2 regions of the Rhizobium sp. BK289 genome follow, and region 1 is predicted to be linked to the other one. Evidence: riboswitches for the same ligand, from Rfam matches in the RefSeq annotation. Region 1 holds a riboswitch; the other holds the start of a gene.

Evidence for each region. A riboswitch is a leader RNA that binds a small molecule or an ion and turns the genes downstream of it on or off. The one in region 1 is predicted to bind FMN.
Region 2: linked by a shared signal. The riboswitch ahead of FHT84_RS06090 (6,7-dimethyl-8-ribityllumazine synthase) and the one ahead of ribB (3,4-dihydroxy-2-butanone-4-phosphate synthase) in region 1 are both predicted to bind FMN.

The regions. Positions count from the first base shown of each region.
Region 1 covers NZ_JACHZO010000018.1:18,489-32,947, forward strand. Annotated here, with positions in the region: gene FHT84_RS26795 (NAD(P)H-quinone oxidoreductase) at 1-370, shown strand, start outside; gene ribB (3,4-dihydroxy-2-butanone-4-phosphate synthase) at 703-1,329, opposite strand; FMN riboswitch at 1,442-1,588, opposite strand; gene FHT84_RS26805 (glucose 1-dehydrogenase) at 1,689-2,471, opposite strand; gene tpiA (triose-phosphate isomerase) at 2,549-3,286, opposite strand; gene FHT84_RS26815 (SDR family oxidoreductase) at 3,291-4,079, opposite strand; gene FHT84_RS26820 (sugar ABC transporter ATP-binding protein) at 4,100-5,578, opposite strand; gene FHT84_RS26825 (sugar ABC transporter substrate-binding protein) at 5,607-6,536, opposite strand; gene FHT84_RS26830 (ABC transporter permease) at 6,652-7,632, opposite strand; gene FHT84_RS26835 (transketolase) at 7,856-8,665, shown strand; gene FHT84_RS26840 (transketolase family protein) at 8,665-9,621, shown strand; gene FHT84_RS26845 (FGGY-family carbohydrate kinase) at 9,799-11,265, shown strand; gene FHT84_RS26850 (sugar-binding transcriptional regulator) at 11,287-12,240, shown strand; gene ugpC (sn-glycerol-3-phosphate ABC transporter ATP-binding protein UgpC) at 12,469-13,575, opposite strand; gene FHT84_RS26860 (beta-L-arabinofuranosidase domain-containing protein) at 13,585-14,459, opposite strand, start outside.
Region 2 covers NZ_JACHZO010000002.1:480,769-495,227, forward strand. Annotated here, with positions in the region: gene FHT84_RS06040 (iron-containing alcohol dehydrogenase) at 1-748, opposite strand, end outside; gene FHT84_RS06045 (aldehyde dehydrogenase family protein) at 745-2,130, opposite strand; gene FHT84_RS06050 (glutamine synthetase family protein) at 2,254-3,621, opposite strand; gene FHT84_RS06055 (amino acid permease) at 3,770-5,341, opposite strand; gene FHT84_RS06060 (N-formylglutamate amidohydrolase) at 5,461-6,234, opposite strand; gene FHT84_RS06065 (MurR/RpiR family transcriptional regulator) at 6,415-7,287, shown strand; gene FHT84_RS06070 (ABC transporter substrate-binding protein) at 7,477-8,580, shown strand; gene FHT84_RS06075 (ABC transporter permease subunit) at 8,653-9,546, shown strand; gene FHT84_RS06080 (ABC transporter permease) at 9,543-10,331, shown strand; gene FHT84_RS06085 (ABC transporter ATP-binding protein) at 10,343-11,404, shown strand; FMN riboswitch at 11,510-11,656, shown strand; gene FHT84_RS06090 (6,7-dimethyl-8-ribityllumazine synthase) at 11,746-12,222, shown strand; gene FHT84_RS06095 (VOC family protein) at 12,283-12,633, shown strand; gene phnF (phosphonate metabolism transcriptional regulator PhnF) at 12,687-13,415, opposite strand; gene FHT84_RS06105 (methyltransferase domain-containing protein) at 13,417-14,103, opposite strand; gene FHT84_RS06110 (VOC family protein) at 14,222-14,459, opposite strand, start outside.

The sequences.
Region 1 (14,459 bases):
ATCCTGCGGCGCCGATGTAGTCATCGACTTCGTTGGCGGAAGCTATCTCGCCCGGAATATCCGCAGCCTTGCTGAAGGCGGGCGCCTTGTGCAGGTCGGGCTGCTGGGCCGGGACGACAACGCGATCATTCCGCTCGACACAGTGCTCTACAAGCACCTGAGGGTGATCGGGACGGTTATGAAGTCGCGCGCCATTGAGGAAAAGCGCGCCATGGTTCGGCGTTTTGCGGAGAACACGCTACCGATGTTCGGTGACGGACAGCTTCGACCACTCGTCGGGGAAGTCTTTCCACTTGATAGAGCCGCAGATGCCCATCGTCGCATGGAAGCAGGTGGTGGGTTTGGGAAGGTAGTTCTTGAGGCGGGATGAACGGCGGGGAAGGGGTGAGCTCTTAATAAGGAATCGAACCGATGTTTTCGTGTCGCATCCCATTGCAGCGCGACAACAAAGATGAGACGCGGATCTCAGCCAGATTGTCGCTCTACATCCCATATTCTCAATGGCTTAGGCATCCAATCCGGCATAGTCGGATTTATGGAACCGGCGTGCACCTTGGACTCGGTTGAAGGATCGGAGCCCGCTGTAAACCTCCAGGAATATGACGATTGAAGCACATTATACCTGGGCATCGCGGTCTTTCAGATTCGTTCCCTGCGCTTTGGCGATGGGCGCTCAGCCTGCTGGCGGAACGCCCCGACAGATCAGGCCGCTTTCTCAGGCATGTTCGCCAATCGATAGGCGATCAGGTCCTCGATGGTGATCAAGTGAAGATGGTGACGTTCGGCAAAGATCTCGAGTTCCGGAAGTCGGGCCATCGTGCCGTCGTCGTTCGCTACTTCGCAGATGACGCCGGCCGGCGAAAGGCCTGCAATCCGAGCCAAATCCACGGCTGCTTCCGTGTGCCCCGGACGCGACAAGACGCCATTTGGATGGGCGCGAAGAGGGAAAATATGACCAGGACGGGCAAATTCCTCCGGGCGTACACCATCCCTGACGAGAGCTTGGACGGTTGCTGCTCTGTCAGCGGCGGATATTCCGGTGGTCGTTCCGGGGATGTAGTCGACCGAAACGGTGAAGGCGGTCTTGAGGACTTCGGTGTTGCGCGGCACCATCAACGGAATGTCGAGTTCGTCGAGCCTCTCACCCTCCATCGGAACGCAGATGAGACCGCGGGCATGGTTCATCATGAAGGCGATCGCCTGCGGTGTGACCGCTTCCGCAGCAATCACCAGATCGCCTTCGTTTTCGCGGTCGCGATCATCCACAACTACGATGATCTCGCCCCGCGCAATCGCAGCGATCGCATCTTCAATTTTCGAAATTGCCATTTTCCTGCCTTTCAAGGGTTGCCGTTCGAAACGGCGTGCATGGCCGGTCAAAGCCACCATTTTCCCTTGGGCGAACAAGCATGTGAACGCCGCCACGACGCGGCGTCTCCTGCGTTGCTCTCTTCCATCCGGACTATACCGTCGGCTCCGGCATCTCACCGGATCTGCTGACCCTTCCGAGGGCTCGGAAGGCGCTCGCGGGCTCGAGGAAACTCCCCATACCGCCGGTGGGGAATTACACCCCGCCCTGAGAACAATTGAAAGATAAGGGATCAATGCCTCATTCCGCAAGAGGCTTTGATCGCCAAATCGTCGAGAATCCGATCCGCCCAATGAACGCACCGTTCCTCATTGTCGAACTACGACATGATCAAGCCGCCATCGACATTGATCGTCTGGCCGGTGATATAGGCCGCATCGTCGCTGGCAAGGAAAGTGACGAGACCGGCGACGTCCTCTCCAGATCCGGCCCGTTTCATCGGAATGCCCTCGACCCATTCCTTCATGAGTTCGCCGGGGCCGTAATTGCCCAAGAGCTTGCCCCAAGCCTGGTCGTTATAGGCCCACATGTCGGTTTCGATGATGCCGGGGCAAAAGGCGTTCACGGTAATGCCGTCTGTCGCGACCTCCTTTGCAAGGCTCTGGGTGATGCCGACCACGCCCATCTTCGATGCCGCGTAATGCGGTGTGTAGATGAAGCCGTCCCGCGCCTGGCCGGAAGCGGTATTGATGATGCGGCCGCCGCGGCCATGTTTGCGCATGCGGGCAATCGCCTCCTGGGCGCAGAGGAAGACGCCCTTGGTGTTGACCGCCATGACCTTGTCCCATTCGCCCTCGGTCATGTCCTCGATGCGGGCAATGGTGATGACGCCGGCATTCTGGATGGAAACATCGACGGCGCCGAAGGCTGTCTCGGCCGCCTCGTAGAGACCCTTCACACTGGCCTTGTCGGTCACGTCACCGACGAAGGAAATCGCCTTTCCGCCGTCAGCCCTGATCGCATCGGCGACCGTATGGACGGAATCCTCATTGGCCGAGACTACGAGATTGGCGCCCTCGCGCGCGAACCGTCTGGCGATCGCGGCCCCGATGCCGCGGCTTGCGCCGGTGATGACGACAGTCTTGTTTTCGAAGCGTTGCATTCTCTATTCCTTTCGCGATGACAGCCACGCCAGGCGCCGGCTCAAGGGGCCGATCGCCCTGCCTGTTGCTGGCGATTTCAAGCGGCCGCCGTAATAATCCCGGCAAACTCCGATGCCTTCAGCGACGCGCCTCCGACGAGAGCGCCATCGACGTTGGAAACGCCGAAGATCGCCTTTACATTCGACGCCTTGACCGAGCCGCCATAGAGGATTCTGACACCCTGCCCATTTTCTCCCAGCCGCTTTTCAAGTGCCTGGCGGATAGACGAATGTATCTCCTCGATCTGTTCCAGGGTCGGAACCAGTCCTGTTCCGATCGCCCATGCTGGCTCATACGCGATTGTCGTGTTCGAACTGGTTGCAGTGTTGGGAATTGATGCTTCTAGCTGGGCACGAACCACTTCGATCGCCCTGCCCTCGTCCCGTTCTTCTCGCGTCTCGCCGACGCAAATGATGCTTACCAGCCCCGCCCCATGGACGGCGGCGGCCTTGGCCGCAACTGCGGCATCCGTCTCCCTATAAGCCGAGCGCCGTTCGGAATGTCCCAGAATTACGAAACGAGCACCGATTTCGGCGAGCATCTCGGCGGAAACATCTCCGGTATAGGCGCCTGAGGTCCGCGCGTGGCAATCCTGTGCCCCAATGGCAATCCCTGATCCTCTCACCCGTTCGGCTGCTTTCTCGACCAGCGTGAGAGGCGGGCAGACGACGATGTCACATGCCGCCTCGCCCGTAATTCCCTTCAGCGCCTCGATCTCAGCTAGGGAGGAAGCGAGACCGTTCATTTTCCAGTTGCCGGCAATCAGTTTCTTCATCACATCACCAGCAGCAGAAGCCACCATCGACGAGGAGATCGACGCCCGTTACGAAGCTCGCGGCATTCGAAAGCAGGAAGACGGCGGGGCCGACCATCTCATCGACCGTTGCCATGCGCTGCATCGGCGTCTGCTCTTCGAAAAGTTTGGTCTGGTGAACCATTTCCGGACGCGTGTTCATCGGCGTCGCCGTATATCCCGGCGAGATGGTGTTGACGCGGATGCCGCGACCGACCCACTCCATCGCCAGCGACTTCGACATGTGGATCACACCGGCTTTTGAGGCGTTGTAATGGGCCTGGCTCAGGCCGCGATTGACAATGACGCCGGACATGGAGGCAATATTGACGATCGATCCGCGTCCATTTTTCAGCATGGCGCGCGCTTCTGCCTGGCAGGACAGGAAGACGCCCTTCAGGTTGATGTCCATCAGCGTCTGGTATTGGTCCTCTTCCATCTCCTCCGCAGGGTTGGCGTTGGCGATACCGGCGGCGTTGACGGCAAGCGTCAAGGCGCCAAGCTCCGCCTCTGTGCGGGCAATCGCATCCGCAAGAGAAGATTTGCTGGTGACATCAGCCGCGATCTGGATGGAATGGCGACCGGCCGCTTCGATATGCGAAGCCGTGTTCGCTAGACCATCGTCGGATCGACGGTCCAGAAGCGCGACGTTGGCGCCGCACTGCGCAAGGCCGATTGCGATGCGCTGCCCAATCCCGCTTCCAGCGCCGGTCACAAGCGCGACCTGTCCACTAAGATCGAAAAGCTTCGGGGCATTCAGAGTGATGTCGGACACCGCTCTTCCTTTCTGTTTGTCTAGATTGTCGCGAGTTCCATGACAGAGACGTCATTGGCCTCGTCGCGGTTCAAGATACCTGCCTGCTTGCCCTGGGCGAGCACGAGAATGCGGTTTGATACACCGAGAACCTCTTCGAGATCGGAGCTGACGACGATGACGGCCACCCCCTGCTTTGCGAGGTTGACGATGATGTCGTAGATGCTGGCGCGCGCGCCGACATCGATGCCTCGGGTCGGCTCATCGAGGACGACAACTTTGGGATCGCGCATCAGCCACTTTGCGATAACGACCTTCTGCTGGTTGCCGCCTGACAGGTCCGAGGCATATTGCTCGGCCCGACCTTTGACGCCGAACTTCGCCACAGCCTTCTCGGCGAAAGCACGCTTGATGCGTGATGTGATCCAACGCCCACCGAGCTTGTCGAGATTGGCATAGATGATGTTCTCGCTGATGCGATGGCCGACGACGAGGCCCTGCTCCTTACGATCCTCGGGCACCATGACGATGCCCTTGGCGATCGCATCCGCCGGATCGCGAAGCTTGAGCTCTTCGCCCTCCAGTTTGATCGAACCGGCGCTGATCGTGTCCGCACCGGAAATGGCCCGAACAAGCTCCGTACGACCGGCACCCACAAGACCGGCGATGCCGAGGATCTCGCCGGCGCGAACATCGAACGTTACGTTTCGGAAGGAGTCATCAGGCGAGCTCAGTCCTCTGACCTGCAGAACAGGGCGATCCGTCGGTTCGGGAAGAGCCGGGAACATCCGGTCCAGCGAACGGCCGACCATGCTTTCGACGATCGTGCGAACGGGTGTGGCACTGTCGGCGAACTCCTGGACGCGCTCGCCATCGCGCAGGACGACGATGCGATCGGTGATCTGCTTGATCTCCTCCATGCGATGGGAGATGTAGATGATACCGACACCTTCCGAGCGGAGCTTCCTCACCTGCTCGAACAAGGCCTCGGTCTCCGCCCCGCCAAGTGCAGCGGTTGGTTCATCGAGGATCAGCAACTTGGCATTGAGCGCCAGCGCCTTGGCGATTTCGATGAGCTGCTGATTGGCCGTCGACAGGCCCGCGACCTTGCGCGTCGCTGGAATATGCAGGTTCAGGCGAGCAAGTTGTTCCTGCGCACGCCGAACCATCTGGGGGCGATCGACAGCCCCGTTCTTCATCGGCCATCGACCGATGAAGACATTTTCGGCGATCGAAAGATGCGGCAGGAGCTGCAGTTCCTGATGGATCAGGACGAGGCCCTTGTCGATCGCCTCGCGTGGAGTGGCTGGGGCATAGGGCTGCCCCAGCCATGTCATTGTTCCCTCCGAGGGTGCGCGCGAGCCGGCGATAATGCCCGACAAGGTCGACTTGCCGGCCCCGTTTTCGCCGAGAAGCGCGACCACCTCACCTGGATAGATATCAAGGCTGACATTCTTCAGCACCTGAAGCGGTCCATAGCGCTTGGATATGCCTCTCAGGGAAAGAACGGGCTCGGTCACGGCGCACCTCCTCAAGATTTCAGGACCATTACGGATGGTTGGCGATGAAGCCGGCCACGTTTTCCTTGGTCGTCAGCGTCGCGTCCATCAATTGCACCGCAGGCACCTTCTCGCCGGCGACGAGCTTGACGGCATTGGCGACCGCATCGCGGCCCATCTTCTGCGTCTGCTGGGTCGCAGTGACGTCGAAGACACCCTTGCTGACCGCTTCCAGAGCTGCCGTATCGCCATCGAAGCCGCCAACGACGATCTTCTGGGACGGGTTTGCGACCTTGATCGCCTGTGCGGCGCCAAGTGCAAGTGCATCGGCCTGAGCAAACACGATCGATACATCCGGATTTGCCTGCAGCATGTTCTGCATGATCTGGAAGCCCTCGTCCTGGGCCCACATGTTGGAATATTGCTCGGCAACCACCTTCACGCCGGGATTTGCCTTTAGCGATTCAGCGCAACCCTTGCTGCGGTCGACCTCAGGCGTCGTGCCCTTCTGACCGTGAATGATCACCATCTTGCCCTTACCGCCGGCCTGCTTGAGGATGTAGTCGCAAACGGCCTTGGCCGACGCGACGGAATCCGTTGCAAGGAAGGTGTCGCCAGGCGCGCCGTCGGCATTGCGGTCGACGTTGACGACGGGAATACCGGCATTCTTAGCGAGCTTTACGGGAATACTCGCCGCCGCAGCACCAGCCGGAATGTAGATCAGGGCATCGATATTCTGGGTGAGCAGATCCTGAATCTGGTTGATCTGCGTCGGACCATCCCCCTTGGCATCCACCGTTACGACCTGAATGCCACGCTTCTTGGCTTCATCCTCGACGGACTGCTTGATTTGGTTGAAGAAGTTTGCCTGCAGGTTTGCGACGGCAAGGCCGATCTTCTTGGTGTCTTTTGCCTGAACAGAACCCAACGACATCGCCAGCACGGCGGCCGAGGCCAGAAGAATGCGCGCAAGTTTCATTTCATTTCCTCCTTTTTTGTGAACCCTTGGGCATATCCTCCCCCTCGGGCAAATGATCCGCTCCAAACCTCTCGGAGAGGAAATCGCTGGGATCCGCCGAACGCGGACCCGAATGTCAGGCCCGTCGCCTGCGGATCGTCTCGGCACCGACCGCAAGCACGATGACGATGCCGATGATAACCTGCTGCAGGAATGGCGAGACGTTGAGCAGATTGAGGCCATTGCGCAGGACACCGATGATCAGGACGCCGATCAGCGTGCCGCCGATACCGCCCGATCCACCGGAAAGCGAAGTGCCGCCAATCACGACAGCCGCAATCGTATCGAGCTCATATCCAAAGCCGCTGGACGGCTGAACGGAGTCGAGACGAGCCGCCAGCACGATGCCGGCCAGACCGGCAAGGACTGCGCTTGCGACATAGACCGCAATCGTCACGAGCTGAACATTGATGCCGGCAAGACGAGCCACTTCCGGATTGCCGCCCACGGCATAAAGCATGCGACCTTCCGAGCGGAAGTGAAGGAACACCCAGGCCACGGCGACGACCGCCAGCATCAGGAAGACCGTTGCCGTCAGCACGCCGAAATGGCGATCGATCGCGAGCATCATGAACCAGTCGGGAAATCCGACGATCTGCTGCCCGTCCGTAATCATGTTCGCGACGCCGCGCGCGGCTGACATCATCGCCAATGTCGCGATAAAAGCCGGGACCCTGAAGAGGGTGACGAGAAATCCGACGATCAGCCCGCTGACCGCGGAGGCGACGAGCGCGACGGCAATCCCTGCGACAAGCGGCAGGCCGGCGATATTTGCCGTCCAGCCCATGACCATCATGGACAGCGCAAGAACCGAACCGACGGAAAGGTCGATGCCGCCGATCAGGATGACGAAGGTCATGCCGACGGCCATGATCCCAAGCACAGTGATCTGATCGAGAATGTTGAGGCCGTTGCGGAGCGAAAGAAACGCATCGGTGCTGAGGCTCAAGAAAACGCAAAGAGCGAGCAATCCGACAAGCGGTCCGGTAGCGCCGGTGAGCTTTTTCAGCCATGTCACGGACGGACGCTTTTCTTCGCTGACGTTGATCGCCACCATCATTCCTCCCAGAGACCTGAGGCTAGCGGCCATGCCTGGCGGCTAGGTTTTCAAACTAGAATATTTATTCACACATGCTGGAAAATGCATTACCAACTCACCTTGGCGCTGTCAACCGAGTCTTTTCGGCCTGTTTTGACAACAACTCATCCACGGGGGCTTGACTAACGACCCTCCTGTGCAAAAATATAAATAGATGAATATTTATGCACAAGAGGAAATGATGGAGCCTTCCGAACTTGAACGCGTTGCTCGGCAGATACGTCTGCGAGACCTCCAGGCAGTCTACGAGGCAGGGGCCGGACATATCGGCGGCGAGATGTCCGTAATCGATCTCCTGACCGCGCTGTATTTCCGCGTGCTGCGTATCTGGCCGAATCAGCCGAAACATCCCGATCGGGACAGGTTTGTGCTTTCGAAGGGGCATACTGCATGCGCGCTCTATGTCACTCTGGCGAAACGCGGCTTCATTCCGGAAGACGAGATTTCAACGTTCCTGAAGCCGCATTCGCGGCTCAATGGCCACCCCAATTGCAACAAGGTGCCGGGCGTCGAAACCAATACTGGTCCTCTCGGGCACGGCCTGCCGGTTGCGGTTGGCATGGCCAAGGCGGCGAAACTGTCGGGCGCCGGCTACCATACCTACGTGATCACCGGCGACGGCGAGATGCAGGAGGGCTCCAACTGGGAGGCGATCATGGCCGCGGCGCAGTTCCGGCTTGATAACCTCACCCTGATCGTCGACCACAACCGTTTCCAGCAGGGAGCGGCACTTTCGGATACGAACGACATCGCGCCGCTTCGCCCGAAGCTCGAAGCCTTTGGCTGGGACGTCAGCGAAATCGACGGCAACAACATGCATGAGGTCGTCCCGGCGCTCGAGCGCCGAAGCGATCGTCCCCACTGCATTGTGGCCCACACCAACAAGGGACACGGAATCTCTTTCATGCAGGACCGCGTCGACTGGCACCACAAGGTTCCGAACAAGGAACAGTACGAAGTCGCATTGGCAGAATTGTCGGAGGCACTTTAATGAACGCGCCCGTGAATGCACCCAAGCTCCATGACTGCCGCGACGCTTTCGCATCGACGCTCGAACGCCTTGCCGCCGAGAACGAAACGATCGTCGCGGTCTGCAACGATTCGGTCGGCTCTTCGAAGCTCGGCGGCTTCAAGTCGAAGTTTCCCGACCGCCTGGTCAATGTCGGCATTGCCGAGCAAAACATGGTCGGCGTCGGCGCGGGCCTCGCCAATGGCGGACGCCTCCCCTATGTCTGCGGCGCCTCGCCATTCCTCACAGGTAGATCGTTAGAGCAGATCAAGGCCGACATCTCCTACTCGAATGCCAACGTCAAGCTCGTCGGTATTTCCTCCGGCATGGCCTATGGGGAGCTCGGCCCGACCCATCACTCCATCGAGGATTTCGCCTGGACGCGCGTTCTGCCCAACCTTCCCGTGATCGCGCCATGCGATCGCATCGAGACGGCGGCTGCGGTGGAATGGGCGGCAAACTACAATGGCCCGTGCTTCCTGCGCCTGTCGCGGGTCGGCGTGCCCGACCTTCTGCCGGAAGGGCACAAGTTCGAACTTGGAAAGGCCAATCTCCTGCGTGAAGGTTCCGATGTCACGCTCATCGCAAACGGAACGCTGACCCATCGGATGATGAAAGCAGCAGATATTCTCGCGCAGCGCGGCATCAAGGCCAGGGTGCTCAATCTCGCCACGGTTCGCCCGATCGACGAGGATACCATCATTGCGGCCGCGAAAGAAACCGGCGCGATCGTGACGGCGGAAGAGCATTCGATCTTTGGTGGGCTGGGATCGGCAGTGGCTGAGGTCGTCGTTGACAATGCCCCGGTCCCGATGGCGCGCCTCGGCGTTCCCGGCATCTATGCGCCGACCGGCTCGGCCGAATTCCTGCTCGACGAATTCGGCATGGCTCCGTCAGCTATTGCAGATGCGGCGCAAGCCCTTATCAAGCGCAAATAGACGAACAGCACGCATTGGAACCGAGGCGGATTGCCGCCCGTCCCTGTCATTAGAGCCGGATGATTTTAGCTCGAATCGAGCTAAAATCTGAACCCGCTCTGAAATCAAAGAAGTAGACCATGATGTCGTCCGAAAGCCGCTCAGACTTTTCGGCACCATGCTCCGGTGGAGGATATGATGCGGGCCATTCTGGCAATCGACCAGGGAACCACCAATTCGAAGGCGGTACTGGTCTCCGAGAACGGAGACATCATTGCCAGAGGCTCGGCTCCGGTAGGCATCTCCTATCCGCAGCCCGGCTGGGTCGAGCAGGATCCCGATCGGATTTACGCATCCGTCTGTGAAGCGATCGCACTATGCCTGCAAGTCGCGCCTGGCGCGACAATCGAAGCGATAGCGATCTCCAACCAGCGAGAATCCGTCACCATTTGGGATGCCGAAACGGGCAAGGCGCTCGGACCGGTCTTGAGCTGGCAATGCCGGCGCACGGCGCCGGACTGCGAGCGTCTCATCGCCGATGGACATTTCAAGCGCGTCGAGGCGCTGACCGGCCTCCCCCTTGATCCTATGTTTCCCGGCCCGAAATTCCGATGGCTTCTCGATCGGGTGGCGCATAGGAAAAAGGTCCGCATCGGCACGATTGACAGCTGGCTTATTCATTGTCTTACCGGTGGCCGCAAGCATGTCTGCGACGCCTCGAACGCCGCGCGAAGCCAGTTGTTCGACCTTGAGGCCCAAGCCTGGAGCGAAGAACTGGGCGCGATTTTCGGGGTCGATATCCGGCTCCTTCCGGACGTGCTCGACAGCTCCTCGGACTTCGGAACCACACGTGACCTTCCCGGCCTTCCGGACGGCACGCCGATCAGATCGGCCGTCGGGGACAGTCATGCGGCTTTGTTTGGCCACGGAGCCTTCAAGCCAGGCGATGGCAAGGCGACCTTCGGAACGGGGTCTTCGGTCATGACCACCCTTCCGCGCTTCATTGCGCCGCGCAACGGCATCACCACGACCGTCGCCTGGCGCATCGCCGGACAACCGACCTTCGCATTCGAAGGCAATATCCTCGTATGCGCTGCGAGCCTGCCATGGATGGCCGGCATCCTGGGTCTTCCGGACGTTGGCTCCCTTGTAGACCTAGCGGCAACCGCCGAGCCCGATGGCCCGGGCTTCGTGCCCGCTTTCGTAGGTTTGGGCGCACCTTACTGGAATTCCGACGCCCGCGCCCTTTTCTCGCAGATCAACTTCAGCACAACTCGCGCGCAGATGGCGCGCTCGGTTACCGACTCGGTCGCTTTCCAGGTTCATGACGTGATTGCGGCGATGCGGGCACAGAGCGGTGGTGATCTCGGCACGCTTTATGTCGACGGCGGCCCTAGCCAGAACCGCTTTCTCATGCAGTGCGTGTCAAACCTGGTGAAGCACGCTGTCATCCAGTGCGAGGCACCGGAAGCATCGGCGCTCGGAGCGGCTTATCTTGCAGGCCTTTCGATCGGCCTGTGGCCGGATCTCGATGCCATCGCGGCGCTTCCGAGAAACAATACGATCATCGAGCCGGAGAGCATCGACGGTCCAGCCCTTCTGAACAGGTGGAATGATGCGCTGGCCCGCTCGACGTTGCGCACAACTCCGGTTAAAGGTGAATAAAAATTCACCCCGGGATCAACGATGGCTCGCCTTAACGAACTCCGCCTCATCTCAAGAGTTGCCCAGATGTACCACATAGAGGGCAAGCGGCAGGCGGACATCGCGCAGCACCTTCGCCTGTCGCAGGCAACCGTGTCGCGAATGCTGAAGCGGGCCGAGGCGGAGGACATCGTGCGCACGAGCGTGATCCCGCCCGTGGGCACCTATAGCGAACTCGAAGGAGCCTTGCGCGCGAAGTACGGTCTTCCGGAAGCCATCGTCGTCGAATGCACCGAGGACCGCGACGGCGCCATCATGGCGCGGATCGGCGAAGCTGCTGCTCATCTTCTGGAAGTGACACTTGCACCCGGCGAGATCATCGGCGTCTCCAGCTGGAGCCAAACCATTTTCAAGATGGTGGAAAACATCCATCCCCAGAAGAGCGCCCAGGCCAAATATGTCGTCCAGACGCTTGGCGGGATGGGCGACCCGTCGGTCCAGACGCATGCCACCCAGCTGACCACTCGCCTTGCACGGCTGACCGGCGCCGAGCCGAAGCTTCTTCCGGTACAAGGTGTTACGACCTCACGCGAGGCCAAGCTTTTGATGCAAGCAGATCCGTTCGTACGGGAGACCATGGATCTTTTCGGCAGCATCACCCTCGCCATCGTCGGTATCGGCGCCGTCGAGCCATCGGAACTGCTGGCAAGATCCGGCAATATCTTCTCGTCGCGAGAGCTCGCCGATCTTGCCGAGGCAGGGGCAGTCGGCGATATATCGCTGCGGTTCTTCAACAAGGACGGCAAACCTGTCAAAACGCCGCTCGACGAGCGCGTGATCGGCTTCCCGCTAGAAGATCTCGAACGGGTCGATCGGGTCATCGCGCTTGCCGGCGGAGCGAAGAAGACCGCAGCAATCGCCGGCGCCCTAAGGATCGGAGTTATCGATACGCTGATAACGGACAAATTCAGCGCCGAGCGCCTGATCGAACTCTAGGCAACGACCGACAGATTGGGCTATCTCATTCTACTGATCCCATGCTGGGAGGCCCCCGCGTGCCGATCCCGAGGAGAAGCGAGGGCCTGCGAGCGACGTCAAACTACCGAGAAGCCGAAAGCTCAAAAGCGCTTGACTTCAACACGCCGAATAGAGAAGAGCCACAATTCTCGCGTTGCAAAAATTGTCACGACGCATGCCGCATCGACGACGCGTTCGACCACCTGGTCATACCTTTGCAACCAACAAAGCCGCTCCTGTTTCCACATCGAACAAATGCATCTGGTTCATGTTGAACGACAGCGGCATCGTCGTCTGTGGTTTAGGTTTGCTCTCCGGGTCGATGCAGGCGCATAGATTGGCATCGCCGATGGAAAAATAAACCATAGTTTCCGGACCAAGGGGTTCGACCAGATTAATCCTAGCCTCAACGTCTGCCAAACCTGGGCGCTGCTGACGATCGCAGATTGATTCCGGCCTTATGCCGAACACAACCGACTTCCCGGCATGGCGGGCGCACTCGTTGACGCGCGCGTCTGGAACGGCCAGCGAAGTACCATCTTCCAGAACGACCACAAGTCCGCGGCCCCTCGACGCCAATAGCGCCGGAAGGAAGTTCATCGCTGGCGAACCGATAAAACCAGCAACAAATTGGCTAACCGGACGATGATAGAGTTCCTGCGGAGGTCCCGCCTGCTCGATCAGGCCGCCATTCATCACGACGACACGATCAGCCATCGTCATTGCTTCCACCTGATCATGGGTGACATAGACCGTCGTCGTCGGCAGCAACTGATGCAAGCGTTTGATTTCCGTGCGCATCTGAACGCGCAATTTCGCATCGAGGTTGGAGAGCGGTTCGTCGAAGAGAAAGACCTTGGGATTGCGCACGATGGCGCGACCCATCGCGACGCGCTGGCGCTGTCCACCTGAAAGCTGGCCTGGCCGGCGGTCGAGGAGTTCGTGAATATGCAACGTCTCGGCCGCACGCTGGATGCGGGTGTCGATCTCGCCCTTGGCGAGCTTCTGCTGCTCAAGGCAAAAGGAGATGTTTTCCCTGACGGTCATATGCGGATAGAGCGCATAGTTCTGGAACACCATGGCGATATCGCGCTTACCGGGACCAAGACGGTTCACGACCTGATCGCCGATGACGATATCGCCGGAGGTGATATGCTCCAGGCCTGCGATCATGCGCAGTGTCGTCGACTTGCCGCAGCCGGACGGACCGACGAAGACAACGAATTCATTGTCTTCGATTTCCAGGTTGATACCACGAACGGCTTCATAGATGCCGTATGATTTGACGAGGTTTTTCAGCTCCAGTCGTGCCATGATGCGCTCCTATATTTCCTGCAGCCAGATCGCCATCGCGCCGGCCTCGCGATTGGCCCAGAGATGATACGGGATTGCCCGGAAAGGCCTCGCCTTCAGCGCTGGTGGCAAGATCCGGTAAAGAGAATTGGCCCAATCCGCGGTATCGGCCTCGAGCGCCGTTCCCTCGAGGACGGCAGCACCACCGAGCAGTGCCGCGTCGTACCGGACACTGAGCTCCGCGGACGCTTGAAGACGAAGTCGTTGAGGCTCGCTTCCAATATCAGTCTCTTCAACGCAGTAGACGACTGGCCCGCGTCTAAGGGCGACACGACCGCCGTTCTCAGAGACCGCGGGATGGGCGTACAGGCGGTCGACCGGCATTGACAGGGCGATACGCACTTCATCACCATTGCGCCATTCCCGATCAAGTGCCGCATAGCCTTTGAAAGTGCAGGCGTCCAAGGCGATCACTTCGCTGTTGACTGACACCGAAGCCTCCCGGCACCAGGAAGGAATTCTCAAGCGCATGATGAAACTGGTCGGTTGGTCGATCGAAACCTGGAGCCTGATGTCGCCGTCCCATGGATAATTCGTATCCTGGCGCAGTCGCAGCAAGCGCTCGCCAAATGAAAGCTCCGCTACGTTCGTACCATAGAGATGAACGGCAAGCTCACCCGGCTTCGTGGAATAGAAATATTGTCCGAGCGAGGTGATGAAGCGGGCGATATTCGTTGGGCAGCACGGGCAATAATGCCATTTCCAGCGGCGGTGCTGCCCATGACTTTCAAGCACATTCTCATAGAAATAGTGCTCGCCGTCCCGCGCGATGCCCGAAAGAGCGCCATTGAAAAGAACCGTTTCAAGCTTGTCGGTGAACTTGCCGTCGAGATCGGTCTGGGCCA
Region 2 (14,459 bases), on a different contig from region 1:
TGTTGGCGCGGGCTTCGAGATCCGTTCCCTCACGATAGGCGCGCGGCAGGAATTCCTTGACGAGACGCATGCCTTCCAGCGCGATGCCGGCCGACATCGGGTGGTAGAACGGCGAGGAATAGGCTTCCAGGCAGTGAGCGAACGCGTCCATGCCGGTGCCGGCGGTGATGATCTTCGGCATGCCGACGGTCAGCTCCGGATCGGCAATGACGACGCCCGGGAGGAACTTGGGATGGAAGATGATCTTCTTCACATGCGTTGCGGAGTTGGTGATGACGCTGGCACGGCCGACTTCCGAGCCTGTGCCGGCCGTCGTCGGCACCGCAACGATCGGCGCAATGCCTTCGACGCTGGCGCGGGTCCACCAGTCGCCGATATCTTCGAAATCCCAGACAGGACGCGTCTGGCCAACCATGAAGGCGACGCACTTGCCGAGATCGAGGCCGGAACCGCCGCCGAAGGCGACGACACCATCATGGCCGCCATCCTTGAATGCCTTCACGCCGGCTTCGAGGTTCTTCTCGTTCGGATTCGGATCGACGTCAGCGAAGATGGCGCGGCCGAGACCCGCATCTTCCAGAATATCCAATGCTGTCGCCGTGATCGCCATCGAGGCAAGTCCCCGGTCGGTGATCAGCAGCGGCTTCTTCATGCCCAGGCTCTTGCAGGCGTCCTCGAGCTCCTTGATGCGGCCGCGGCCGAGCTTGAAGGCGTTCGGATAGCTCCAATTGGCTGAGATAGTGCTCATGCTGTTACTTTCTTCAGATGATAGGATTTCGGGCGCGCCAGATTGTGGAAGCCGATGATCGACAGCGAGCCGCCACGGCCGGTTTCCTTGACGCCGGTCCAACACAGAGCCGGATCGAGATAATCGGCGCGGTTCATGAAGACAGTGCCGGTTTCGATTTCGCGGCCGATGCGCGAGGCACGCTCGACATCCTTGGTCCAGAGCGAAGCCGTCAGACCGTAGGGGCTGTCGTTCATCAGCTCCAGCGCTTCCGCATCGCTCTTCACCTTCATGATGCCGACGGCGGGACCGAAGGTTTCCTCGCGCATGAAGGCCATGGAATGATCGACGTTGACGAGGATCTGCGGCGCAAGATAGGCGCCCCCATCATCGGCCGGAAACAGCTTAGGATCGACCAGCGCCTTTGCGCCCTTGGCAACCGCATCGGCGATCTGCTCACGCACGACCTTGGCGAAGCGCTTGTTGGCCATCGGCCCGAGCGACGTCTCCGGATCAAGGGGATTGCCGAGCTTGTAGTTCGAGACCCAGGCCACCGACTTCTCGACAAAACTGTCGTAGAGCGATTCATGCACGTAGATGCGCTCGATACCACAGCAGCACTGGCCGGAATTATAGGTTGCTCCATCCATCAGCGTATCAACGGCGGCATCGAGATCGGCATCCTCCATGACATAGCCCGGATCCTTGCCGCCAAGCTCGAGGCCAAGGCTGGTGAAAGTGCCGGCAGCCGCACGCTCGATCGACCGGCCGCCTTCGACGGAGCCGGTGAAATTGACGAAGTTGAAACTGCTGGCCGCAATCAGCGCCGAGGTGGTTTCATGATCCAGGAAGACATTCTGGAAGACATCGGCGGGAACTCCGGCCTCGACGAAAGCCTGCACCAGCCGCTCGCCAACGAGCAGCGTCTGGCTTGCGTGCTTGAGAATAACAGTATTGCCGGCCATCAGCGCCGGGGCAACCGTATTGATGGCCGTCATGTAGGGATAATTCCAGGGCGCGATGACGAAGACCACGCCATGCGGTTCGCGCTCGATGCGGCGGGCGAAATTGGCACTATCCTCGACGACCAAGGGTGCCAGTGCGTCGGCCGCGATCGAGGCCACATAATTCGAGCGCTCGTTGAAGCCGCGATATTCGCCGCCGTACTTGATCGGGCGACCCATCTGCCAGGCAAGCTCCGGCACGACAACATCGGCCATCTCATTGAGCCGCGCGACACCCTTCAGCACGAGCTGGACACGATCTTCCAGCGGGCGGCGCGCCCAATCCTTCTGCGCTTTGCGGGCGCGTGCCACGACGTCCTTGGCAGCATCCAGCGACAGCGCCGGACGCTCGGCATAAACCTCTCCGTTCACGGGGGAGACGCATGTGATCATGGTCATGATCGAATTCCTGTTTTCTTCATCATCAATTGATTGCCGAATCTTCCACCGCTGGGCAAAAACATCTCGGCGCCCCGCCCGATCATAAAATGGAAATCGGGGACGGGGCAGATCGCAAAAGCCTTACGCTCTTTCGAATCCGCGCGCCACTTCCCAATCGGTGACACGACGATCGTATTCCTCCTGCTCCCATTCGGCGGCACGGGTATAGTGATCAACCACATCGTCGCCGAAGGCGGCACGCAGCATCTTCGAATTGGTGAGGGCTGTGGCGGCATCGCGTAAAGTGCGCGGTATTTCGCGGACTTCGCGCGCGCCATAAGCATCGCCGACGAAGGGTGCTTCAAGCTCGAGCTTGTTTTCGATCCCGTCGATTCCGGCGGCAATCAGGGCCGCGAAAGCCAGATAGGGATTGAGGTCCGAGCCGCCGACGCGGCACTCGATGCGGATCGACTTGGTATCTTCTCCGCAGAGGCGGTAACCGGCCGTGCGATTATCCTTGCTCCAGATGGCCTTGGTCGGCGCGAAGGTGCCGGCCATGAAGCGCTTGTAGGAATTGATATAGGGCGCCAGGAAATAGGTGATCTCGCTGGCATGCGTCAGAAGGCCGGCGACATAGTGTTTCATCATCGGCGACATGCCGTATTTGCCGCCCTCCTCGAAGAACAGCGGGGTCTTGCCGTCGGCGCTCCACAGCGATTGATGAATATGCGACGAGCTGCCGGCCGCGCTGTAGTTCCATTTCGCCAGGAAGGTAATGGCCTTGCCCTTCGACCAAGCGATTTCCTTGCAGCCGTTCTTGATAATGGCATGGCGGTCGGCCATGGTCAGCGCGTCGGCGTAGCGGACGTTGATTTCCTCCTGGCCGGCGGATGCCTCGCCCTTGGAGTTTTCGACGGGAATCTCCGCACCCTGCAATCCCTTGCGGATCGCCCGCATCACATCCTCTTCCTTCGTAGTCTGGAAGATGTGGTAATCCTCGTTGTAGCCACTGACGAGATTGAGGTTGCGATAGCCGGATTCACGGGCGCTGTCGTAGCTCTGATCGAACAGGAAGAATTCAAGCTCCGAAGCCATGTAGGCCTTCATGCCCATCGCCTCGAGGCGCTTGATCTGCTTCTTAAGGATCGCACGCGGCGAATGGGCGACTTCCTCGTGGGTATGATGGTCGAGCACGTCACAAAGGACGAGCGCCGTGCCCTCCAGCCAGGGTATGCGGCGCAACGTGGCAAGATCCGGCTTCATCGTATAGTCGCCGTAGCCCTTCTCCCAGCTCGTCGACTTGTAGCCGGAGACGGTCTCCATCTCGATATCGGTCGCCTGCAGATAATTGCAGCTATGCGTTTCCTTCCAGGCACTTTCGATGAAGAATTCCGCCTGGAAGCGTTTGCCCATCAACCGGCCCTGCATGTCGACCTGGCATGCCAGAACCGTATCGATGCGCCCTTCGGCCACATCTCGCTTGAGGTCGTCGAACGTATAGCTGCTCATGATTTGGTCCGCCTGAACAATGAATTGAAACACCGGTCTGTCGAACAATGCCGCCGCTCGGAGGATGATCCGCGCTCCGCAGCCCTGTCGCTACCGTGAAAGGGGCCGCAGGTCTGCGACCCCAGTGGTTGGAGAGATGTGCCCGCGCTCAGTTTTCGCCGACGGCGGCTTCCGCTGCCGCGATCTCGGCCTTGCGCTTGGCAATCGCATCGCCGATCGGCGGGCCTTTGAAGCGACGGCGCTCGAAGCCGAACCAGACGATGGCCGTCAGAACCAGGAAGCCGACGGTGATGATGCCGGCCCAGTCGTTCGGCGGCTGAATGCCGAGAATGAAGATGATGATCATCGCGATGATCGTCAGCACGGCAAACAGCTTGAACAGCCCTTCCCCGAGGTTCCAAGGGCCCATCTTGTCCCACTTCGCCGTACCCCATGCGAAAAGACCGAGTGTGATCGGGATCGCGAAGGAGAAGAACAGGAAGATGACGGTGCACGAGACGACGATGGTGTAAACCGGCGTATCGCCGATCGATACCAGCGACGAACCCCAGACGAAGAGGACGGAAAGGATCGAGCCGGTCCAGATCGCCGAAACCGGCGTGCGGTATCTCGGGCTGACGCGAGACAGGGCCTTGGATCCCGGCAGACCGCCGTCACGCGAGAAGGCGAAGATCATGCGCGAAACCGAGGTGACCGTCGCAAGACCACATAGCCACTGGCTGATGAAGATCAGCAGATAGAGAATGTCCTTCACAATGGGATTGACCTGTGCGTCCATTGCCCAGAAGAATACATTCCAGCCCTGCTTGGCGGCATCGTCCATATTCGGCAGCATCAGCACGAATGAGCACAGCATGATGTAGCCGAAAAGCGCCGACCAGAGAACCGAAGACACCATACCCCGCGGAACGGAATGGGCGGCTTTCACCGTTTCTTCCGAGGTATGAGCCGAGGCGTCATAACCGGTGATCGTGTAGATTGGCAGCAGAAGGCCGAGCGCGAAAACCCAGAAGGTCGAAACCTGCGGCCAGACCGGCGCGCCGGTTGCCGAACCGTCGGCAGCAATCGTCGCCAGACCGGAATAGTTGGTGAAGGTGAAAAGCCGCGCAAGATCATAGGACGGCGCCGCGATCAGGCAAACGGCCGCCAGAAGGATCGAGGTTGCGAAGATCAGATAGCCGGAAAAGTCCGTGAGCTTCGCGGTCAGACCGATACCCATATGGTTGACGAGCGCCTGCAGGCCGGTGATGACCACCAGGAACAGGATGCGCACCAACGTGGTGTCGGTCATGCCGAAATAGCCGCCGAAAGCCCCCACGAAGAAATAATAGGTACCGACATTGATGGCGCCGAGCACGGTGACGAGGCCGAGCAGGTTAAACCAGGCGGTCAACCAACCGGTGAAGCGGTTGCCGAGGATCGAACCCCAGTGATAAAGGCCGCCCGCCGTCGGATATGCCGAGCTGATCTGCGCCATCGCCACGGCAAAAACCAGCGATATGAAGCAGCCGACTGGCCAGCCGATGCCGATAGCGGCACCGCCGGCACCCGATGTCGCCTGGGCGAGCGAATTGATGCCGCCCGAAAGAATGCAAATGATCGAGAAGGACACGGCGAAATTCGAGAATGAACTCATGCGCCGTTCCAGCTCCTGGGCGTAGCCCATGGAGTGCAGGATCTGGACATCCTGCTTCTTGTCTAACTCTGAATAATCAGACATGCCATTCCCCCTAAAGCCCGGTCGTCCGCGGGATTGCGGAAAACCATATGTCACATGAGCCGCTGGCTCTTGCCATGCGGCCCGATCGCAGTTGAACTGCTCCCCGGGGTCTTTTTCTTTTATGCTTGGGCTTCCAGACTGCTCTGGATAAGCCCTGTCAGATAATCGGCCACGACCCCTTGGCCGACGTCATCTTGAATGAGGTCGTTGCGGACCTCGATCATTACATTATGCAGGCTATTGGCGATCCCATGCAGCTTCAGCGTATGGGTAACGCCGTCCTCAGGACCGTAAGGCTGGTTGCGCTCGGTCCGATAGAGCGGCGCTTCAGCCGCTGCCTCCAGCATGCGATCGGCCAGCCAACGGTCCTCGTCATGCAGAATGCCGAGCTCCACCGCCCGAGGCTTGCCATTATAGACCGGCGTGAAGCTGTGGATTGTCACGATCACGGTTTTTTGTCCGCGCGCGGCCCTTTCTTTCAACAGGGTTCTGATCCTGTCATGAAACGGTATGTAGAGGCCTTGCGTGCGCGCCTGCCTGTCTGCCTCGGCCAAATGCTGATTGCCGGGAATCGTGTAGATTTCACTCGTTTCCGGCATGGCGCCGGCACTTTCCGGCGGCCGATTGCAGTCGTAGATCAGGCGGGAGAAACGCTGAAAAACCAGCGTCGCATTCAAGCTGGCGGACATTTTTCTTGCAACCGCCAGTGCGCCCGGATCCCAGGCAATATGACTGGAAAGCGCCTCGGCGGAAAGCCCGAGATCTCCGAACTGTTCCGGCAAGGCGCGGGAAGCGTGCTCGCAGACGAGCAGAACCGCGCTACTCCCATCCGGCCTCTCGACCGCGACGCAATCGCCATCCGCCTTCGTCAGAATGCCTTGCTGCGCAAGCATCGGAGACGCCCCATTACCGATTAATGAAATCTTTATAAGAAAAGAATTCTTCAGGTTTTCGCCGCTGTCAATCGAAAACTGAAATTATTTCTTCATTTGTGACATTGACTCGAAATATGACAGCGTTGTTATATCCTTGCAGGAAAGCGGCATAAGACCGTTCCGGGGAGCAAAAATCGAGTGAACACTGCGTCGAAGACAGTTTCTGACGTGATCAACGCGCGCTTCGAGACGCTGACGCGCGCCGAAAAGCAGCTCGCCAAGAGCCTGCTCGACAACTATCCCGTTTCGGGGCTTGGCAGCATTACGACGGTTGCCGAAAATGCGCGCGTTTCGACGCCAACGGTCGCGCGCATGGTGCAGAAACTCGGCTACAAGGGCTACCCGGACTTCCAGGCCCATCTTCATCAAGAGGTGGAAGCGACCATCTCCAACCCATTGACGAAGCATGATCGCTGGGCATCGAATGCGCCGGGCACGCATATCCTCAATCGCTTTGCTGATGCCATCATGAGCAATCTTCGCCAGACGCTTTCGGATATCGATGCAGCGACATTCGACGGCGTCGCCACCCTGCTGTCCGAAAGAAAGCGTGGGCTCTATTTCGTTGGCGGGCGCATCACGGGTGCGCTTGCCGAATATTTCTTCACTCACATGCAGGTCATTCGCCCCAATACCACGCTGCTCTCCTCCAATTCCAGCACCTGGCCGCAATATGTCCTGAATATGAATCCGGGCGACTTGCTCGTGATCTTCGATATCAGGCGCTATGAGCAGGAAATGGTCAATCTGGCCGCGGCCGCCCGCCGGCGCGGCGCCGAAATCATTGTCTTCACCGACCAATGGGCAACACCTGCCGCCAAACATGCACGACACACGTTTCGCGTGCAGATCGAGGCCCCTTCCGCCTGGGATTCATCGGTCGTTACTCTCTTCATCGTTGAGGCCCTGATCGAGGCTGTTCAAAGCTCGACATGGGACGAGACGAGCGAGCGCATGAAAACGCTCGAAGGCCTTTTTGAACAAACAAAGTTGTTTCGCAAGCTGAGTTGAGAGGGAAACGAAAGCATAAAATAATATCTCGCGAAACGATGTGAAATGCAGCGACTGTCATACTTGTTGATTAGAAGCAAAAATGTCTTCGTTATTAGCAAACGCAACGCTTTGAAACCGTCACACAACCTTCATGTTACGTCATTAACAGCAACGCCAGACACTGAAAACCCAGAAGGAGGAAATGCAGTGACCTCGAAAATTCATCGTCTTCTGACCATCTCTACCGCAATGCTCGTCGCTTCGACGGCTATCGCGGCCGCGGAGCCGAGCGCCGATCTCATCGCCGCTGCCAAGAAGGAAGGCACGCTGACCACGATCGCCCTACCCCACAACTGGTGCGGTTATGGCGATCTCATTGCTGCGTTCAAGGCAAAGTACGGCATTGAAGTCAACGAACTGAATCCGGATGCCGGTTCGGGCGATGAAGTCGAAGCAATCCGCGCCAACAAGGGCAACACCGGCCCGCAGGCTCCGGACGTGATCGACGTCGGTCTCTCCTTCGGCCCGACTGCCAAGAAGGAAGGCCTGCTGCAGCCTTACAAGGTCTCCACCTGGGATTCCATTCCGGACAGCGCCAAGGATTCCGAAGGCTATTGGTACGGCGACTATTACGGCGTTCTCTCCTTTGTCACCAACAAGGACGTTGTAAAGAACCCGCCGAAAGACTGGGCCGACCTGCAGAAGTCGGAATACGCAAACACCGTTTCGCTCGCCGGCGACCCGCGCACTTCGAACCAGGCCGTCCAGGCCGTCTACGCCGCCGGCCTGGCTGCCGGTGAAAAGGATGCCACCAAGATCGGCGCTGCCGGTCTCGACTACTTCGCGAAGCTCAACAAGGCCGGCAACTTCGTTCCGGTCATCGGCAAGTCCGCTTCGCTCGCACAGGGCGCAACCCCGATCGTCATCGCATGGGACTACAATGGTCTCTCCTGGCGCGACAGCCTGAACGGCAACCCGCCGGTTGACGTCACCGTTCCGGCTTCGGGCGTGATCGCCGGCGTCTACGTCCAGGCGATCTCGGCTTTCGCTCCGCATCCGAATGCTGCCAAGCTCTGGATGGAGTTCCTCTATTCCGACGAAGGCCAGATCGGCTGGCTGAAGGGCTATTGCCACCCGATCCGCTTCAACGACCTGGCGAAGAACAAGAAGGTCCCGCAGGAACTTCTCGACAAGCTGCCGCCGGCTGCCGCTTACGAAAAGGCCGTCTTCCCGACACTCGACGAACAGGCTGCCGGCAAGACCGCCATCACCACGAAGTGGGACTCTGTCGTCGGTTCGAACGTGCAGTAATTTGATCTGACATGACCTCCCCGCTTCGGCGGGGAGGTTTTCCGTTTTTTGACGCCGCGGATTGGGCCAATCATGAGCACCGTGACAACATCAACGATGAGCACCACTCCCTTGATCAACAAACGCTTGGTCGTTGACTGGCTGGGCATCGCGCCCTTCCTGATCTTCGCGCTGCTGTTTCTGATTTTGCCGACGATCTACCTGATTGCCGGCGCGTTTCTGACGCCTGACGGCAGTCTGACACTGAAGAACATCGGTGATCTGTTCACAAAGTCCATCATGGACTCCTATTGGATCAGCATCAAAGTGTCGGTCACTTCGGCGCTCGGCGGCGCGCTGATCGGCTTTTATCTAGCTTGGGCCTTGGTCATGGGCGGGCTTCCGGCCTGGGTGCGCAATGTCTTCCTTACATTCTCCGGCGTCGCTTCCAATTTCGCCGGCGTGCCGCTGGCGTTCGCCTTCATCGCCACGATCGGCCGCCTGGGCCTTGTCACCGTGTTGATGAGAGACTGGCTTGGCTTCAATCTCTACGCCACCGGCTTCAATCTCTACAGCTTCATCGGCTTGACCGTCACCTACATGTATTTCCAGATTCCGCTGATGGTGCTGATTATTACGCCCGCACTCGATGGCATGAAGAAGGAATGGCGTGAGGCCGCGTCAATTCTCGGGGCGACAAACAGACAATATTGGCTGATGGTGGCGCTGCCCATCCTCTGGCCGAGCCTGCTCGGCACGACGCTGCTGCTGTTCGCCAATGCCTTCGGCGCCATCGCAACGGCCATTGCGCTGACGGGCAGCTCGCTCAACATCATCCCGATCCAGCTCTATGCCCAGATCCGCGGCGATGTGCTGCACAACGCCAATCTCGGCTATGCCATGGCCCTCGGCATGATCGTCATAACAGGCATTTCCAACGTCATCTACATCATCATGCGTATACGCGCGGAACGGTGGCAGAAATGAAACTGCAGAAATTCTTCGCCTGGATCGCGGTCGTCATCGGCGCCATCTATTTCATCGTTCCGCTGATCGGCACGCTGGAATTCTCGCTGCGCATGCGCCGCAATGCCTATAGTTTCGACGCCTACGCATCGGTTTTTTCCGACGCAAACTTCCTCTATGCGTTCGGCTATTCCATGCTCATGGCGCTGCTGACCATCATCGTCGGCATGCTGCTCGTCGTCCCGACTGCCTACTGGGTCCGGCTTCGCTTGCCGCAACTGCGCCCGGTCGTCGAATTCATCACGCTGATGCCGCTGGTCATTCCCGCAATCGTCATCGTTTTCGGCTATCTGCGCCTTTATAATTCGTCGTCGATCCTGCCTTTGACAGGCTTCGAGCAGACGACAAACTTCCTTCTGGTCTGCTCCTATATTGTCTTGGCGCTCCCTTATATGTATCGTTCGGTCGATACGGCGATGCGCACGATCGATGTCGGCACCCTGACGGAAGCGGCGGAAAGCCTCGGCGCGAAGTGGACGACCATCATGTTCCGCTGCATTTTTCCCAATGTCATGAGCGGCGTTCTATCCGGTGCCTTCATCACGCTGGCGATCGTGATGGGCGAATTCACGATGGCATCATTGCTCAACAGGCCGGCTTTCGGCCCTTACATGCAGCTCGTCGGAGCCAATCAGGCTTATCAGTCCTCGGCGCTCGCCATCATCGCACTTGCCGTCACCTGGCTCAGCATGGGCCTGCTGCAGCTCGTATCCCGCTTCTCAAAACTGGCTCCGGTTAAGGCGTAAGGCTTCTCACCATGGCTTTTCTCGAACTCACCCACATCAAGAAATCATTCGGCGACGTGCACGTCGTCCACGATTTCAATATGCAAATCGAGAAGGGAGAATTCATCTCCTTCCTTGGACCGTCAGGCTGCGGCAAGACGACCGTGCTGCGCATGATCGCTGGCTTCGAAACCCCGACCGCTGGCACCTTGACGATCAACGGCAAGGACCAGCGCCCGCTGAAGCCGAACCAACGCAACATCGGCATGGTCTTCCAGGCCTACGCGCTGTTCCCGAACATGACGGTGCACGACAACGTCGCCTTCGGCCTCAAGGTGGCCGGCATGTCGAAGCCTGACATCGACAAGCGCGTCAAGGAGATGCTTGCTCTCATCAAGCTCGACCATCTCGCCAGCCGCTATCCCTATCAGATGTCCGGCGGCCAGCAGCAACGCGTGGCGCTTGCTCGCGCCATCGCCGTCAAGCCTCAAGTGCTTTTGCTTGACGAGCCGCTTTCGGCGCTCGACGCCAAGATCCGCATCTCGCTGCGTGAGGAAATCCGCGCGATCCAACAGCAGCTCGGCATTACCACCGTTTTCGTGACCCACGACCAGGAAGAAGCCCTGTCGATCTCCGATCGCATCGTCGTGATGAATGCCGGTCGCGCCGACCAGATCGGCACGCCTTTCGAGATCTACAACACGCCGGCAACCCGCTTCGTCGCCTCCTTCGTCGGTACGCTGAACCTGATCGAAGGCAAGGTCGTCGATCCCGACAGCAACCGCATCATGATCGGCGATCAGGGCGTGACCCTGAAGCAGTCGGTGACGGCCTACAAGCCGGGCGATACCGTATCGCTCGCCCTGCGTCCCGAAGCCGGTTCGCTGGCCGAGTCGGCAAAGGGCGATACCGCGCTGACGGGCGAGGTTTCCTCCGCACACTTCCTGGGTTCGGTTATCCGCACCCGCATGAATGTCGCCGGTAACACGATTTCCTTCGATATGTTCAATAGTCCGGGCATGATGCCTCCGAGCGTTGGCGAGAAGGTGACGCTGCGCTTCGCCTCTTCCGATCTGCTCGTCATTCAGGATTGAGCACGCATCCGCGCTGCATGGAAACTTTGAAAAATTATTCGCAGACGCCGGGTCAAAAGCCCGGCGTTTTTCTTTGATTTTCATGAGGCAAAGCATCTATAGTCCGTGCGTTCTCAGGGCGGGGTGCAATTCCCCACCGGCGGTATGGGGAGTTTCCTCGAGCCCGCGAGCGCCTTCCGAGCTTTCGGAAGGGTCAGCAGATCCGGTGAGATGCCGGAGCCGACGGTATAGTCCGGATGGAAGAGAGCAAGCAGGATCGCACCTCCTCTGCGCGAGAGGTGCCGCGATGTTGCGTGTTCGCCCAAGGGATATTTGACAACAACCCTTGAAAGGCAAAATTCATGACCATTTCGATTTCTACCCAGCCGAGCCGCATTGCGATCATTCGGGCCCGCTGGCATGCCGATATCGTCGATCGCTCGGTCGACTCCTTCGTTGCCGAATGGCAGACGGTGGAAGGCGCATCTCCGATCGATATCTTCGACGTGCCCGGCGCGCTTGAAATTCCGCTGCACGCACAGACGCTTGCCCGCAACGGCCGTTATTCCGCGATCGTCGCCACCGCTTTCGTTGTCGACGGTGGCATCTATCGCCATGAGTTCGTCGCCAATACGGTTCTTGATGCCATGATGCGCGTCCAGCTCGACACCGGCGTGCCTATCCTCTCGGCAGTGTTGACGCCGCATCACTTCCAGGAATCGGAAGCGCATATCCAGTTCTTCAAGGAACATTTCATCATCAAGGGCCGCGAAGTGGCCAGCGCCTGCCGCCATATTCTCGCGGAACGCGCCAAGCTGCTTCCCGCGGTCACGGTCTGAGCCGGCATGGTGGAGGCGCGGTGAAGACCCGCCTCCATGTCCACAAGGGAGAAACGTCAGTTGACCGTCCTACGCATCATCCCCAACCTGCCCGCCGCCGACCCGGATACGGCACGCCTTTTCTATCATGACCTGCTCGGCCTCGACATCGTCATGGACCATGGCTGGATCCTTACGTTTGCCTCCGAAGCTGCAACGGTGCCGCAGATCAGCGTCGCCAGCGAAGGCGGCTCGGGAACGATCGTCCCCGATCTCTCGATCGAAGTCGACGATGTCGATGCGCTTTATCAGCGCGCCACCTCCATGGGCTTCGGCATATTGTATGACCTGACGGACGAGCCTTGGGGTGTCCGCCGCTTCTACGTCCGCGACCCCTTCGGCAAGGTGGTCAATATACTTTCACATCGCTAAGGCGGAAATGGCCGAGCCGCTTTGGCCCAAATGCGCTGGGCCTGCTCGAACCGTTACCGCAGATCCACGCTGAAGGTGATCCGCTCGGCTGACCACATCGACTCCGCATAGGTAATCGGCACGCCCTTCGCGTCCACGTCTAACTTCCGTGTGATAAGCAGCGGCACGGATTTCGGCTGCCGCAGGAGCCGCGCCTCTTCCGCCGTCGGCATCCGCGCCTCGATTTCCGTCGATAGCCGCTCGTAGTCGGTGACACCGTAGCTGGCGAGCGCTGCCGAGATCGTCGGGTGCTGCAACCGGGCCTTATCGAAATCGGGAAAACGTTCGGCCGGATAATAGGAATCGCCCAGTTCGACCGGAATGCCATCGGCCGTCATGATGCCGCGACGATGGATGACCGACGTATTCACCGCCAGTTTCAAATAGGCAGCGACGCGTTCTGCTGCCGGCACGATCTCATGAACGAGCAATTCTCCACCCGGCTCGAAACCTTGTTCGATCAGGTTCCTGGAAAACCGCGTTCGCTTGGACAGGGAATAATCGAGCACCCCCTTATGAACGAATGTCCCCCGCCCCTGCTCGGCGCGCACCAACCCACGCTGTTCCAGATGCCCTAGCGCCTGGCGCACGGTAAAGCGGCTGACGCCGAAACGCTGCATCAGCTCCGGCTCGGTCGGCAATTTCTCTCCAGGAGCGAAAGTCCCGGCGGCGATATCGGCCGCCAGGATCTCGCCGATCTGATGCCAGAGCGCGCTGCCGCCCTTCCGATCGATCGTCTCCATGTCAGACGCGCTTCTCGAGCCGGAATAAAAGCTTGTATTCGGCCGGATAGCTCAACGCGTCGAGAATGCTCGGATAATATTTCCGGTCTTTCGATGCATGCACGAAGCCGTCATAACCGAAACGCTTGACGGATACGTCGAAGCCAGCTGCAACGAAGGTATCGATATAGTCCTGCGGGGACCGATCCTGCATCGGCGCATTGCTGTTGTTGCCGATCAGTTCGAGCCATTTCGGCCAGAGCGGCATTTCATTGTGGCAGCCGGTCACAGCGTAGTAGATGCCGCCATTCCGCATGACCTGGAACATCTGTTCGGCATGCTGTCTCAGCTCCGGCAGCAGATAGATCACCTCATAGCTGAAAGCGATATCGAAGCTATCGACAAAGGGCGACAGGTCGGTCGTCACATGAAACTGCAGCGGCATATTGCCGACAGCGGCAACGGCCGCAGCCACCGACTCCGAAGCGATATCGATGCCGACACCGCGCCGGAACGGCCGCAAGCCATAGAGCAAACGCAGGAAGCCGCCGCGGTTGCAGCCAAAATCCAGGACGGTCTTCGAGGAGAAATCCCGCTCCGGCACGGTCTCGATGAAATGCCGCCAATAGGGACTATGGGATTCCGCCATTTTCATATCGCCCTGCGGATCCTTGTGCCAGGTGGCGTAAGTCGTTGCTGCGTTTGCCATGATGTGCTCGCTGTTGGAGTGGACTGAGCTTGAGATAGCGCAGCTTCATGACAGCCACATGAATTCGTCCGGACGACTGGAAGTATTTATTCAGCGCTTCATGCCAATCGATATCCTCCTAATGCGAGCAATCCACCATCCATTGCACGCCGAACCGATCCGTCAGCTTGCCGTAATAGCTGCCCCATGGCTGAACAGCGAGCGGTGTCGTCACGTTGCCGCCTTCAGCCAATCGGGCAAAAATCCTGTCGGTGCTGCCGCGATCATCCATGAGGAGGATATGGGCAGACCCGCGCATCGGCTCGGCGTCGTGATTGTCGGAGGCGAAGAACAGCAGGCCCAGTCCCTCGAACCTC